2 regions of the Achromobacter sp. KK8 genome follow, and region 2 is predicted to be linked to the other one. Evidence: riboswitches for the same ligand, from Rfam matches in the RefSeq annotation. Region 2 holds a riboswitch; the other holds the start of a gene.
What was found. A riboswitch is a leader RNA that binds a small molecule or an ion and turns the genes downstream of it on or off. The one in region 2 is predicted to bind glycine.
Positions count from the first base shown of each region.

Region 1: another riboswitch for glycine. It lies ahead of ACVN9Z_RS26305 (D-amino acid dehydrogenase); the one in region 2 lies ahead of gcvT (glycine cleavage system aminomethyltransferase GcvT).

Region 1 is NZ_CM135178.1:5,710,418-5,717,845, forward strand. Features, by position in the region: gene ACVN9Z_RS26290 (NAD/NADP octopine/nopaline dehydrogenase family protein) at 1-454, shown strand, start outside; gene ACVN9Z_RS26295 (3-hydroxybutyryl-CoA dehydrogenase) at 457-1,470, shown strand; gene blaELC (ELC family class C beta-lactamase) at 1,498-2,724, opposite strand; glycine riboswitch at 2,862-2,953, shown strand; glycine riboswitch at 2,955-3,041, shown strand; gene ACVN9Z_RS26305 (D-amino acid dehydrogenase) at 3,086-4,315, shown strand; gene ACVN9Z_RS26310 (sulfite exporter TauE/SafE family protein) at 4,367-5,110, opposite strand; gene ACVN9Z_RS26315 (PhzF family phenazine biosynthesis protein) at 5,255-6,043, opposite strand; gene pdxR (MocR-like pyridoxine biosynthesis transcription factor PdxR) at 6,099-7,428, opposite strand, start outside.
Region 2 is NZ_CM135178.1:806,354-813,781, forward strand. Features, by position in the region: gene ACVN9Z_RS03730 (C39 family peptidase) at 1-258, shown strand, start outside; gene gcvP (aminomethyl-transferring glycine dehydrogenase) at 393-3,266, opposite strand; gene gcvH (glycine cleavage system protein GcvH) at 3,359-3,736, opposite strand; gene gcvT (glycine cleavage system aminomethyltransferase GcvT) at 3,834-4,934, opposite strand; glycine riboswitch at 5,022-5,144, opposite strand; glycine riboswitch at 5,178-5,270, opposite strand; gene ACVN9Z_RS03750 (ZIP family metal transporter) at 5,340-6,233, opposite strand; gene ACVN9Z_RS03755 (superoxide dismutase) at 6,261-6,875, opposite strand; gene ACVN9Z_RS03760 (BaiN/RdsA family NAD(P)/FAD-dependent oxidoreductase) at 7,084-7,428, opposite strand, start outside.

The DNA of each region.
Region 1 (7,428 bases), 1.5 Mb from region 2:
ACACTTCGAACGCTGGGACATCCACAACGAGGGCACGCAGCCGTCGATCCGCCGCGTGACCGACGCGCTGGACGCCGAACGCATCGCCATCCGCGCCGCGCTGGGCTACGCCGCGCCGCATTTTCCGCTGGCCGACCACTATGCCAGCGAGGGCGACGAATGGATGTATGGCCGCGGCGCCCACGGCAAGCTGACCGACAGCGGCGACTGGCGCGAAACCATCGACCTGGGCACGCACCGCTACATGCTGGAAGACACGCGCCTGGGCCTGTCGTTCCTGGTGTCGACCGGCCGCTGGGCCGGCGTGCCCACGCCGGTGGCGCAGGGCCTGTTGAGCGTGGCCTCGGCCGTGACCGGCCGCGACCTGTACGCCGAAGGCCGCACGCTGGAGGCGCTGGGGCTGGACGCCCTGTCGCGCGCCGACATGGTCGCGCTGCTCGCGCAAGGATGCTGACCATGGAACGGACCTTGTGCGTGGTCGGCGCCGGCCGCATGGGCATGGGCATCGCCCTGTCATACATCCATGCCGGACTGGACGTTACGCTGATCGACATCAAGCCGCGCGCGCGCGGCGAGCGCGCCGAAACCTTCGCCCGCGTGCTGGGCGGCCTGCGGCGCGAACTGGGCACGCTCGTGCGGTTGGGCCTGCTGGACGAGGCCCAGGCCGACACCGCGCTGGGCCGCGTGCGCCTGGTGGCGCGCGAGGACGCCCTGGCCGACCTGGCCCGCGCCCGCGTGGTGTTCGAGGCGGTGCCCGAGCAACTGGACATCAAGCGCGACACCTTCGACTGGCTCGGCGAGGCCTGCGCGCCGGACAGCGTCATCGCCTCCACCACCTCGACCTTCCTGGTCACCGAACTGGCCGACATGGTGCGCGCGCCCGGCCGCTTCCTGAACGCGCACTGGCTCAATCCCGCCTACCTGATCCCGCTGGTGGAGGTGAGCCCCGGCCCGCGGACCAGCGACGCGGCGTTGCAGGACCTGCTGGCGGTGCTGCGCCTGGCCGGCAAGACGCCGGTGCGGTGCGCGCCCGCCGCCGGCTACATCGTGCCGCGCATCCAGGCGCTGGCCATGAACGAGGCGGCCCGCATGGTCGAGGAAGGCGTGGCCAGCGCCGAGGACATCGACACCGCCGTGCGGCTGGGCTTCGGCCTGCGCTTCTCGGTGCTGGGCCTGCTGGAGTTCATCGACTGGGGCGGCGGCGACATCCTCTACTACGCCTCGCGCTACCTGTCCGGCGCGCTCGATGCGCGCTTCGCGGCCCCGGCCATCATCGAACGCAACATGGAACAGGGGCGCAACGGCCTGCGCGAAGGGCAAGGCTTCTACGACTATGGCGGCATGGATGTCGAAGCGTACAAGCTGCGGCGGCTGGGCGAGTTGTGCGCGCGGCTGGAGATCATGGGGTTGCTGCCGAGGTTCGATGGCGCCAGGGCGGCCGGCCAGGCGCCCCCTGCGGCCCGATCCTGAAGGCCGCCGCGCGCCGGGCGGCGGCATTCACGGCGCCAGCGCCTCGAGCACCCGCAGCGCCAACCGCACCCGCGCCTCGTTGGGATAGTTGCGGTTGGCCAGGATCACGATGCCGAGCTTGCGCGACGGCACGAACGCCACGTAGGCGCCAAAGCCGTTGGTGGCGCCGGTCTTGTTGACCCACACCGCCTGCTGCGGCGCCAGCGGCGGTTGCTGGGCCTTGACCGGCAGGGTCTCGAACGCGACCTGGGCGGAGTTGCCGCGCACCAGGTCGTCCACCGACACCGGGTAGCGATACTGTTCCCAGATCAGGTCCTGCGTCATCGCGCCCAACTGGTAATAGCCGGTGTGGGTCTCGGCGATGGCGCGCTGCAGCGTGGCGTCGACCGGCGCGGCGCCCAGGTTGATCTCGATGAAACGCAGCATGTCGCGGGCGCTGGACTTCACGCCGTAGGCCTCGTCGGCCAGCACGCCCGGGTTCAGGCGCACCGGCGCGTCCTGCTTGTCGTAGCCCTGGGCGTAGTCGGGCATCTTGCGCGGCGGCACTTCCAGCCAGGTGTCGCGCAGGCCCAGCTTGGGAAACAGCTGCTGCTCCATCGCCGCCACGTAGGACTCGCCCAGCGCGCGCGCCGCCACCACGCCCAGCATGCCGATGCTAGGGTTGGCATAGGTGCGCTTCGTGCCGGGCGCATACCGCGGGGTCCAGGCCTTGAGGTAGTCCATCAGTTGCGCCGTGTTCTGGACCGCGTCCGGCACCTGCAAGGGAAAGCCGCCGGCGGTGTGCGTGGCCAGGTTCACCAGCGTCAGCTTGGCGAATTCGCTGCCCTGCAGCTCGGGCACCCACTTGGCCGGACTGTCGGCCAGCGACAGGCGGCCCGTGGCCTGCGCGTAGGCGGCCAGCGTGACGGTGAAGGTCTTGCTGATCGAACCCAGTTCGAACAGGGTGTCGCTGGAAACGGCGCGGCGCGGCTGGCGCAAGGCGTCGCCATAGTTGAAGAAGCGCTGCTCGCCGTTGTGGCTGACGCCGATGGCCATGCCGTCGATGCCGTATTGGCGCATGACCTCGGCCACCGCGGCGTCGACGGCGGCGGTGGCGCGATCGGCCTTGGCGGGCGTGGATGCGGAGGCCGATGCCGTGGCTGCCTTGGCGGCGGGCGCTTGCGCAACGGCCGGGCTGGCCGAGGCGGTGCCGGCCAGGGCCAGCGCCAACGTCGTGGATAGCAGGGAAATACGGAACATTGCCGGAGCGCGCATGCGGGATCGTCCTTTCGTTTTCTGACCGGCGCGTGCCGCGCGGGTTGGCGCCCAGTGTAGAGCCTATCCGCCTCCTTCCTGGTATTAACCCTGAGTCCCGCTCGCGGCAGATTTTGGCTATTCTCACTGCGTCGATTCAAAACCCCGCAGAAGAGTCCCGTCCCCCGTGGCGGGCGCCGACGGAGCAACCGCCCCGGAAACTCTCAGGCAACAGGACTGCGCGGTCTAGACAATCTGGAGAGAGGCGCCTGGCGCCCACCGAAGGGGAACCCGCGCCCTCGCGCCCGGGTGAAGCTCTCAGGTACAGAGACAGATGGGGTGCCGCGATCATCGGATCGTGGCCACGCCATCTGGAGCCATCATGCCCCGCATCGCCATCATCGGCGCCGGTATCACCGGCGTCACGTCCGCCTACGCCTTGAGCAAACTGGGCTACGACGTCACCGTCTACGACCGTCAGCGCTATCCCGCCATGGAGACGTCCTACGCCAACGGCGGCCAGTTGTCCGCCAGCAATGCCGAAGTCTGGAACAGCGCCGCCACCATCCTGAAAGGCCTGCGCTGGCTCGGCCGCCACGACGCGCCGCTGCTGCTCAATCCGCGTCCGAGCTGGCACAAGTATTCATGGCTGGCCCAGTTCATGGGGCAGATCCGCAACTATCGCCAGAACACCATCGCCACCACGCGCATGGCGATCGAGGCGCGCCAGCACCTGTACGCCATGGCCGAGGAGGAAGGCATCGATTTCGACCTGGAGCGCCGCGGCATCCTGCACATCTACCACGATGCCGCCAGCTTCGAGACCGCGCGCCGCGCCAACGCGCTGCTGCGCGAAGGCGGGCTGGAGCGGCACGCGGTCACGCCGGAGGAAATCCGCGGCATCGAGCCGACGCTGCAAACGCCCTGCCACGGCGGCTTCTACACGCCGTCCGATGCCACCGGCGACATCCACAAGTTCACCAGCGGCCTGGCGCGGGCCTGCGCGCGCCGCGGCGTGCGCTTCGAACAGGATGCCGACATCCGCGCCATCAGCCGCGACGGCCTGCCCTACGTGCTGGACCTGGCGCGCGAGGACGGCACGCGGCGCGAACAGCACGAGACCGACGCCATCGTGGTCTGCGCCGGCGCCGCCAGCCGCCAGTTCGCGCGGCAATTGGGCGACAGGCTGAACATCTATCCGGTCAAGGGCTATTCGATCAGCGTGCACCTGGACGACGCCGCCAGCCAGGCCGCCGCGCCCAGCGTGAGCCTGCTGGACGAGGCCGCCAAGATCGTCACCAGCCGCCTGGGCGACCGTTTCCGCGTGGCCGGCACGGCCGAGTTCAACGGCTTCAACCTGGACATCCGCGCCGAACGCATCCAGCCGCTGGTGGACTGGACCCGCCGCCACTTTCCCGGCGTGCGCACGGCGCGCGTGGTGCCCTGGTGCGGGTTGCGGCCGATGATGCCCGACATGATGCCGCGCGTCGGCCCCGGCAAGCGGCCCGGCGTGTTCTACAACACCGGCCATGGGCACCTGGGCTGGACGCTGTCGGCGGCCACGGCGCAGATGCTGGCGGCGAGCGTGCGGGAAGGAGTGGGACTGTCGTGAAGCCATTGCGGCAGAGCACAGGCCGGGAGCGGGCCGGACGCGGATCGGCCCTCAATACCCCAGCAGCCGCGGCACCGAGGAGGCCAGCAGTGTCAGTCCCGAGCAGGTCAGCAGCCCCAGCACCAGGCGGCGGAACGCGACTTCCGATATGCCGATGTACAGGCGCGTGCCCAGCAGCGTGGGGATCAGCATGGCCGGCGCCACCACGGCGAACATGGGCGCCATGTCGCGCGTGACGATGCCCGTGGCCAGGTAGGTGGCCATGGTCACGGCCAGCATCGACAGATTGAAATTCTGGATCACGGCGCGCTGCGTGTCCTTGCCGAAACCGCGCAGCGTGCACCACAGCGTCGGCACGCTGCCGGCGAAGCCGCCGATGCCGCCCATCACGCCGCCCACCAGCCCGACCGCGCCGTCCCCCCAGCGATTGCCGCCGATGCGCGGCAGGCGCTGCGCCATCAGCATGACCGGACACCACAGCGCCAGCAGCGCGCCCAGCACCGCCTTGAACCAGTCCATGTCCAGGTGCGGCAGGATCAGGACGCCCAGCGGAATACCCGCCAGGCCACCGAGCAGGAAGGGCCACAGCAAGGGCCAGTTGAAGCCGCGCCGCACCGAGAATACCGCCAGCAGCTGGCCGGTGAGCGCGCCGAACACGGCCAGCGCCGCCGCCAGCCGCGGATCCAGCACCCAGGCCCAGAACGACATGGCCACCATGCCGAAGGCAAAGCCCGACAGGCCCTGCACGAATCCCGCCACGGCCGCCCCGAGGGCGACTATCCACACCGCATCCATTGCCCTGCGTCTCCTTGTTGTCGTGTCCGGCGGCGGAAGGATCGTTCCGTCCGGCTCTCGTGACGGCAGATTCTAGGCGCGTGTCGCGGCGGCCTTATTTGAAGTGTTGATGAGGCAATAGGTTTTCGGTGATGGCGGCGCGGTTCACAGGAAGATCGTGCCGCGCAGGTACAACGCGGCCTGGCCGCTGATGATGACGCGGCCGTTGTCGCGCAGCTCGCAGCGCAGCTGGCCCTTGCGCGCCCCGCCCTGCTCGGCGGTGAGCCGGGTCTTGCCCAGCCGCTCGCCCCAATAAGGCGCCAGCGAGGTGTGCGCCGACCCCGTGACCGGGTCTTCGTTGACGCCGACGCGCGGCCCGAACCAGCGCGACACGAAGTCGTAGCGGGTGGACGGCGCCGTCACCGCCACGCCGCGCACGTCGAACGCCGCCAGCGCGGCGAAGTCGGGCGCGAGGCCGTCGATCAGGCTTTCGTCGTCGATCACAACCAGGTAGTCGTCGGTGCGGTACAGCGCGCGCGCCGCCGGCAGGCCGAGCGCCCGCAGCAGGCCGTCGGGGATGGCTTCGGCCACCGGGCGCCTGGCGGGAAAGTCCATCGCCAGCCCGTCGCCGGCGCGCCGCACCCGCAGTTCGCCGCTGCGGGTGGCAAAGCGCAGCACCTCTTCGCTGGCGCCCAATTGCTCGAACAGCACCCAGGCGGTCGCCAGGGTCGCATGGCCGCACAGGTCGACCTCGACCGCGGGCGTGAACCAGCGCAGCTCGTGGATGTCGCCGCGGCGCACCACGTAGGCGGTCTCGGACAGGTTGTTCTCTTCGGCGATGCGTTGCAGCGTGGCATCCGGCAGCCATGCCTCCAGCGGCACCACCGCGGCGGGGTTGCCGCCAAAGGGCGCGGCGGAAAAAGCGTCCACCTGGTAGAGATCGAGTTGCGGCATGAGGAATCCTGGAAAAAACGGTGAAGGGGACGCGGCGGCGCCATGCCGCATTTTGCTACGAAACGCCCGCGACTTCCCGCAGCAGCGCCTCCAGGCTGTCCAGTTCCGCCTCCTGGCGCGCGCTGTAGCCGATCACCACGCCCGCCGGCCAGGACACGCGCCGGCAGAATTCCGCGACCGGCTGCAGCCCCACGCCCAGCGCGCGCGCCCGCGCCAGCAATGCCGCCACGTCGATGCCGGGCGGCGGCCACCACACCAGGTGAAAGCCCGCGTGTTCGCCGCTGACTTGCAGCGGCGCCGCGCCCACCGCCTGGCGCAACATGCGCAGCACCCGATCGCGCCGCTGCGCATAGACCGGCCGCGCTCGTCGCACGTGGCGCGCGAAGCCGCCGTTCTCCAGGAACGCCGCCAGCGTCATCTGCTCGACGATGCTGCCGGAGCGGCCCGTCAGGTAGCGGGCGCGGGCGAAGTCCGCCACCAGCGGCCGGGGCAGCACCGCGTAGCCGATGCGCAGGGCGTTGAACAGGGTCTTGTTGAAGCTGCCGCAGTGGATCACGCGGTCGGCGCGGTCCAGGCTTTTCAGGGCCGCCAGCGGCGCGCCGTCGTAGTTGAATTCGCTGTCGTAGTCGTCGTCCAGGATCCAGCAACCGGCCTGCTCGGCCCAGTCCAGCAGCTCCAGGCGGCGCGACACCGGCATGGTGACGCCGGTGGGCGACTGGTGCGCCGGCGTCACATGCACCAGCCTGACGCCGCGATGGCGGCGGGCGCGGGCCACCGAGAAGCCGTGCTGGTCGATGGCCACCGGCACCACGCGGCGCGTGTACTGGCTGAACAGCGGCATGGCATTGAGGTAGCCGGGGTCTTCCACCAGCACCTTGTCGCGCGGCGTGAGCAGAAGGCGCCCGCTGAGATCGAGGCCGTCGCGGATGCCGGTCAGCACCACCACCTGGTCGGCATCGCAGGCAATGCCGCGCGCCGCGCCGAGATAGCGCGCGATCTGTTCGCGCAGGGGATACCAGCCCTGCGGATCCTCGCGCGCCAGTTGCGCCGCCGTCACCCGCCGGGCGCTGGCCAGCAGGCCCTGGCGCCAGGCCGCCATGGGGAACAGCGAGGCGTCGGCGCCGCGCGCGGTGAAAGGCGGTTCGTGCCGCAAGGGAGGAACCGAACGGTCGGCATCCCGCGGGGCCGAGCGCGGCGCGGCGCGCGTGGCGGCAGCGGGCGCCGTGGCCGTATCGCCCGGCAGTCCGTGGCGAAAGAAATTGTCCGGGATGACCGCCGCCACATAGGTGCCGGACCCGACCGCGCCGGCGGTATAGCCTTCGCCGCGCAACTGGTCGTAGGCGGCCTCGACGGTGGAACGGGCAACATGCCAGCGCGCCGCCAGG
Region 2 (7,428 bases):
ATAAACCAGGATACGATCTGGCTTGCTGATCCCAGTGTCGGCAATCAGACGCTAAGCCGCCACCAGTTTTTAGAAATGTGGGAAACTGACTTAACACAGAACGACAACGGAGTCAGGCGGGGCCGGTTTCTGGCGATACTACCGTTAAAATCCGGTATCGATAATGGCGAGCAATTCTTCGACTTAGATCCGAAGAGACAATCACACCCTGCCGTTATACAAATCCCTTCCGGACTAAATCGAAAGAGGTTCCGTTGAAAAGGCAAAACGGATCTATCGCCCCGTAGCCGCCACTCCCAACGAAACCAAGGTTCGCCTAGAGTAAGAGCATTTAGGCGGCGTAGCCTCGCCACGCCGCCATACTCAATCAGATTGCCAAGCCGTCAGCGGCATCAGGCGTAGGCTTCGACCGGCAGGCAGGCGCACACCAGGTTGCGGTCGCCATAGGCGTTGTCCACGCGCGCCACCGGCGGCCAGTACTTGGCGTCGCGCAGCGAAGCCACCGGGTAGGCGGCCTGCTGGCGCGGGTAGTCGTGCAGCCATTCCTCGGCCAGCAGCATCTGCGCGGTGTGCGGCGCGTTCTTCAGGACGTTGTCCTCGCGATCGCGCTCGCCACGCTCGACCTGGGCGATTTCCTCGCGGATCGAGATCATCGCGTCGATGAAGCGGTCCAGCTCGGCCACGCCTTCGGATTCGGTCGGCTCGACCATCAGCGTGCCGGCCACCGGGAAGCTCATGGTGGGGGCATGAAAGCCGTAGTCCATCAGGCGCTTGGCGATGTCCTCGGCGCTGATGTCGCTGGTTTCCTTGAGCGGACGCACGTCCAGGATGCACTCGTGCGCCACGCGGCCGTTGCGGCCCGCGTACAGCACCGGGTAGTGGTCGCGCAGGCGGGTGGCGATGTAGTTGGCGTTCAGGATCGCGACTTCGGTGGCGCGGCGCAGGCCGTCGGCGCCCATCAGCGCGATGTACACGAACGGGATCGGCAGGATGCCGGCCGAGCCGAACGGCGCGGCCGAGACCGGGCCAACCTTGGCTTCGCCGGGCAGCTTGCCCTGCTCGTTGACCACGCCCGGCAGGTACGGCGCCAAGTGCGCGCGCACCGCGACCGGACCGACGCCCGGGCCGCCGCCGCCGTGCGGGATGCAGAAGGTCTTGTGCAGGTTCAAGTGCGACACGTCCGAGCCGAACTTGCCCGGCTTGGCCACGCCCACCATGGCGTTCATGTTGGCGCCGTCCAGGTACACCTGGCCGCCGGCCTGGTGCACCAGGTCGCAGATCTCGGTCACGGCTTCCTCGAACACGCCGTGCGTGGACGGGTAGGTGATCATCAGCGCGGCCAGCTTGTCGCCGACCTGTTCGATCTTGGCGCGCAGGTCGCCCAGGTCGACGTTGCCGTTGGCGTCGGAGGCCACCACCACCACGTCCATGCCGGCCAGTTGCGCCGACGCGGGGTTGGTGCCGTGGGCCGACGACGGGATCAGGCAGACGTTGCGCTGGTGCTGGCCGTTGGCCTGGTGGTAGCCGCGGATCGCCAGCAGGCCGGCGTATTCGCCCTGCGCGCCCGAGTTGGGCTGCAGGCTGATGTTGTCGTAGCCGGTGATCTCGCACAGCGCGGCCGACAGGCGCGTGATCAGCTCGTCATAGCCCTTGCTCTGCGAGGCGGGCGCGAACGGATGCACCAGCGCGAACTCGGGCCAGGTGATGGGAATCATCTCGGCCGTGGCGTTCAGTTTCATGGTGCAGGAGCCCAGCGGGATCATGGTGCGGTCCAGCGCCAGGTCCTTGTCGGCCAGCTTGCGCAGGTAGCGCAGCATGTCGGTTTCCGACTGCACGCTGGAGAACACCGGGTGCTTGAGGATGGCGCTTTCGCGCGCCACGGCGGCGGGAATGCCGCCGGCCGCCTTGGCGTCCAGCGCGTCGATGTCCAGTTCGACGTCATCGCGCTCCAGGCCGGCGGCGAACACGTTCACCAGGGCCTGCAGGTCGGCGGCGGTGACGGTTTCGTCCAGCGACACGGCCAGGCGGGCGCCGTCGACGCGGCGCAGGTTGATGTGCTCGCACTCGGCGGCCGTGATGATGGCGGGCGTGGCCGCGCCGGTTTCCAGCAGCAGCGTGTCGAAGAAGGTGTCGTTGGCGACCTTGATGCCCAGCTTACCGAGTTCGGCGCGCAGGATGGCGGTGTAGCGCTGCACGCGCTCGGCGATGCGGCGGATGCCGGCCGGGCCGTGCCAGACGGCGTACATGCCGGCCATGACGGCCAGCAGCACCTGCGCGGTGCAGATGTTCGAGGTGGCCTTCTCGCGGCGGATGTGCTGTTCGCGCGTCTGCAGCGCCAGGCGCATCGCCGGGTTGCCCTGGGCGTCCTTGGACACACCGACCAGGCGGCCGGCCATGTTGCGCTTGAAGGCGTCCTTGCAAGCCATGAAGCCGGCGTGCGGGCCACCGAAACCGAAAGGCACGCCGAAGCGCTGGGCCGAACCGATGGCGATGTCCGCGCCCCACTCGCCCGGCGCGGCCAGCAGCGCCAGCGCCAGCAGGTCGGTGGCCACGGCCACCACCGCGCCTTGCGCGTGGGCGGTTTCGGCCAGCTTGCGGTAATCAGCCACCGAACCGGTGCTGTGCGGGTACTGCAGCAGCACGCCGAAGCATTCCGGCAGGCCTTCGGCCTCGTCGCCGACGGCGATCTCGATGTCCAGGCCCTCGGCGCGCGTGCGCACGACTTCGATGGTCTGCGGATGCACGTGGCGCGAGATGAAGAACACCGGGCTTTGCGACTTGGCGCTGCGGCGCGCCAGCGTCATGGCTTCGGCGGCGGCGGTGCTTTCATCGAGCAGCGAGGCGTTGGAGATGTCCAGCCCGGTCAGGTCGGCGACCATGGTCTGGTAGTTCAGCAGGGCCTCCAGGCGGCCCTGCGAGATCTCGGGCTGGTACGGCGTGTAGGCCGTGTACCAGGCGGGATTCTCGAGAATGTTGCGCAACACCACGTTGGGCGTCTGCGTGCCGTAGTAACCCTGGCCGATGTAGTTGCGAAAGACCTTGTTGCGGCCGGCGATCTGCTTCAACTCGGCCAGCACGTCGGCTTCGCTGCGCGACGGCGGCAGCGCCAGCGGCGCCTGGCTGCGGATCTTGGGTGGCACGACTTCTTCGATCAGGGCGTCCAGGCTGGGGCTGCCGATGGCGGCAAGCATGGCGGCCTGGTCGGCGTCGGAGGGGCCGATGTGGCGGGGGATGAAGTCGGTGTGGGTGTCTAGGGCGCGCGACATGGGGGGATCTCGAGATGGCGGTGTCGTCGGGAAGGACGGACGGTGATGCATGGACGGGCGGCGGCGCCAGCGCCGCGCCCGCCCTGGCCGGCTTAGCCGTTGGCCACGGCTTCGTAGCCGGCGGCGTCCAGCAGCTTGTCGGCATCGGCGGCGTTGACCGGCTTGATCTTGAAGATCCAGGCGGTGAAGGCCGATTCGTTGATCAGGTTGGGGTTGCTTTCCAGCTCGTCGTTGAACGCGACGATTTCGCCGGCCACGGGCGCGTAGATGTCGGAGGCGGCCTTGACCGACTCGACCACGCCGGCGGTCTCGCCCGCGTTCAGCTTGGCGCCGACCTTGACGTCGCCGACGAAGACCAGGTCACCCAGCTGGTCCTGGGCGGTATCGGTGATGCCGACGACGAACACGTCGCCTTCGGCTTTGACCCATTCATGGGACTCGGTGTACTTGCGATCGGTGGGCAGACTCATGGGAACTCCTGGGGGATTCGGATAAGGAAATGGTGTTGCGCGCCTCGCGCCGGCGGCCGCGCCCCGCAGGGCCGGCCACCGGCGTGAAGCTTCGAGTTTACGAGTGTTCGACGGCTTTGCCGTTACGGACAAACGGCAGCTTGCAGACCAGGGCGGGCACCCACTTGCCGCGGATGTCGACCTCGACCGTGTCGCCCGCGACCACGCCTTGCGGCAGGCGGGCAAAGCCGATCGAAACGCCCAGCGTCGGCGACATGGTGCCGCTGGTGAGTTCGCCCACGCCGTGCGCGGTGCGCACCGCCATGTGGGCGCGCATCACGCCGCGTTCCTGCAGCTTCAGGCCGACGAAGGCGGCGGGCGTGGCGAACTGCTCCAGCGCGTCGCGGCCGATGAAGCGGCGCTCGGGGTTCTTCAGGGACACCGTCCAGGTCAGCGCGGCTTCGCCGGGCTGGGTCAGTTCGTCCATGTCCTGGCCATACAGGTTCATGCCGGCTTCCAGGCGCAGCGTGTCGCGCGCGCCCAGGCCCGCCGGGCGCACGCCCTGGGCCGCCAGGTCGCGCCACAGTTGCACCGCCTCGGCGGCGGGCAGCACGATTTCAAAGCCGTCTTCGCCGGTGTAGCCGGTGCGCGCCACCAGCGTGTCGTCACCGACGCGCGCGGCCACGAACGAGGTCAGCGGCTCGCTGGCAGCCTGCCAGGCCGGGCGCGCGGCCCAGACCTTGGCGCGGGCGTTGGGGCCCTGCACGGCGATCATGGCCAGGTCGCGGCGCGGCGTGATGGTGACGTCGAACTTGCCGGCCTGCTTGACGCGCTGCATCCAGGCCATGTCCTTGTCGGCGGTGCCGGCGTTGACCACCACGCGCCATTCGTCGAGCGCGAAGAAGTACACGATCAGGTCGTCGATGACGCCGCCCTGCGGGTTCAGCATGCAGGTGTAGAGCGCCTTGCCCGGTACGGTCAGCTTGGCGACGTCGTTGGCCACCAGGCGTTGCAGGAAGGCGTAGGCGTCGGGGCCGGTGACGTCGGCGTTGAGCATGTGCGAAACGTCGAACATGCCGGCGTCCTGGCGCACCGCGTGGTGCTCTTCCAGTTGCGAGCCGTAGGCCAGGGGCATATCCCAGCCGCCGAAATCGACCATGCGGGCGCCGGAGGCGATATGTTCTTCGGCCAGCGGGGTGCGTTTGAGGGTTGCGGACATGCGCGGGTACTCCGGAGCGGCAGCGGTGCCAGGGTTACGGAATGCCGCTGGCGGACAGACGGAAAACGCCCGCGCAACGGCTGAATCTTCCGCCCCTCTGTCCTTTTGCCTGAGAGTTGCCCCGCGTGGCGGGTTTGCACCTTCGGCGCCTGGGCTGCTCGCTATGTCCCTGATTGGGCAGCGGCGCCAGGTCTCTCCAGAGTGCTGCTTTGCCGAGTCCGCGCGGTGAAAACCGGGACAGGGCAAGCATGCGCGGTATGGGATACCTGAGCGATTCCGGGCGAATTGCGCCTTCGGCGGCAGCCGCGAACGGCCGCTCTCTCCCGCAACATGCGTGACAGCGCCGAAAGCATACCGCGAAACGCGGTTCCGTTGTTGATCCGCGATCGCCGCCCGGGCGCCGCTTCAGCCCAGCGCCGTGTCCAGCAGCATCATCAGCACGAAGCCCAGCATCAGCCCGCAGGTGGCGTAGACCTCGTGCCCCTTGCGGTGCGATTCGGGGATGATTTCGTGGCTGATCACGAACAACATGGCGCCGGCGGCAAAGCCCAAGCCCCACGGCAGCAGCGCCGCCGACCAGCCCACCACGGCCGCGCCCAGCACCGCGCCCACCGGCTCGACCAGGCCCGACAGCATGCCCAGCGCCACCGCGAACGCGCGCTTGTAGCCCGCGGCGATCAACGCCACGGCCACCACCAGGCCCTCGGGGATGTCCTGGATGGCGATGCCGGTGGCCAGCGCCGTGCCGCGCACCGGATCGTTGCCGGCATAACCGACGCCGATGGCCAGGCCTTCGGGCAGGTTGTGCAGGGTGATGGCGAAGACGAACAGCCAGGTTCGGCGCAGCCGGTGGGCCTCGATGCCTTCGCGACCCTTGATGAAATGCTCATGGGGCAGCAACCGGTCCATCAGCAACAGCGCCGCCGCCCCCAGCAGGATGGCGGCGCCCACCGTCAGGCCGGCGCCCCACGGCCCCGCGCCCTGCGCCTCGGCCGCCGCGATGCCCGGCGCCACCAGCGAGAAGGCGCTGGCGGCCAGCATCACGCCGGCGCCGAAGCCGAACATGCTGTCCTGCATCTTCTGCGGGATGGTGCGCGCGAACAGGATCGGCAGCGTGCCCGCCGCGGTGGCGCCCGCGGCGACCATGCCGCCCAGCAGGGCGTCGGCCACGTGCGGCGCGTGGTCGTTGAAATAGACCCACATCTGGTGCAGGCCCAGGCAGGCGACCAGCACCGCCAGCGTCCAGACACTGACGCTGGTGGCCGCGGGCCGGATGCGATGACGGCTGAAGGTATTCATGGACCGCTGCCCCCGCGCAATGCCGGCTCAGCCCACGGCGGCGGCGTAGCGGCGCGCCACCTCGGGCCAATCGATCACATTGTAGAAGGCGCCGATGTATTCCGGGCGGCGGTTCTGGTACTTGAGATAGTAGGCGTGTTCCCACACGTCCAGGCCCAGGATCGGCGTGTTGCCCTGCATCAGCGGGCTGTCCTGGTTGGCGCTGCTTTCCACCGCCAGCTTGCCGGCGGGCGTCACGCTGAGCCAGGCCCAGCCGCTGCCGAAGCGCGTCAGCGCCGCCTTGGTGAAGGCTTCGCGGAAGGCGGCGTGTCCGCCCAGTTCGGTGTCGATGGCGCGGGCCAGCGCGCCGTCGGGCTCGCCCCCGCCCCGTGGCGACATGACCGACCAGAACAGGCTGTGGTTGGCGTGGCCGCCGCCGTTGTTGCGCACCGCGCCACGGACGGCTTCGGGAAGTTGGTCGATGCGCGCCACCAGGGCCTCGACCGGCTCGTCGGTGGCGATGCCGGCGCCTTCGAGCGCGGCGTTCAGGTTGTTGACGTAGGTCTGGTGGTGCTTGCTGTGATGGATTTCCATCGTCAGCGCGTCGATGTGCGGTTCGAGCGCGTCATAGGCGTAAGGCAGGGGCGGCAAGGTATAGGCCAAGGCGGTCTCCATCAGGCGGCGCCACCGGATGCGGCACAGCTGAATTTGTGAAATACAAATGATAGGTATTTTTATTTGATATCACAACGACAACGTTGCAATGCCCGTCATGCAGTCAGGCTATGGGCCGGACAGGCCTTGGCGGGCAGCACGAAGCGTGCCCGCGCCCGACGGACGGGAAAAGCGTTGGATCAAGCGCCAGGAACGCCTAGAGCGCCTTGCCGCAGGCCACGCCCGAGGCCCAGGCCCACTGGAAGTTGTAGCCGCCCAGCCAGCCGGTGACGTCCACGGTCTCGCCGATGAAGTACAGGCCGGGGGTGGTGCGGGCCTGCATCGATTTCTGGTCCAGGCCGCGCGTATCGACGCCGCCGCGCATGACCTCGGCCTTCTTGTAGCCGGCGGTGCCGCTGGGCACCAGCGTCCATTGGTGGATGTCCTGCGCCAGGGCGCGCAGGGTCTTGTCGGGCGCGTCGGCCAGGCGCAAGGCCGCCAGGCCCGGCTTGCCGCCCTGCTCGGCCAGCTGCAGCCAGCGGTCGGCCAGGCGCTTGGGCCA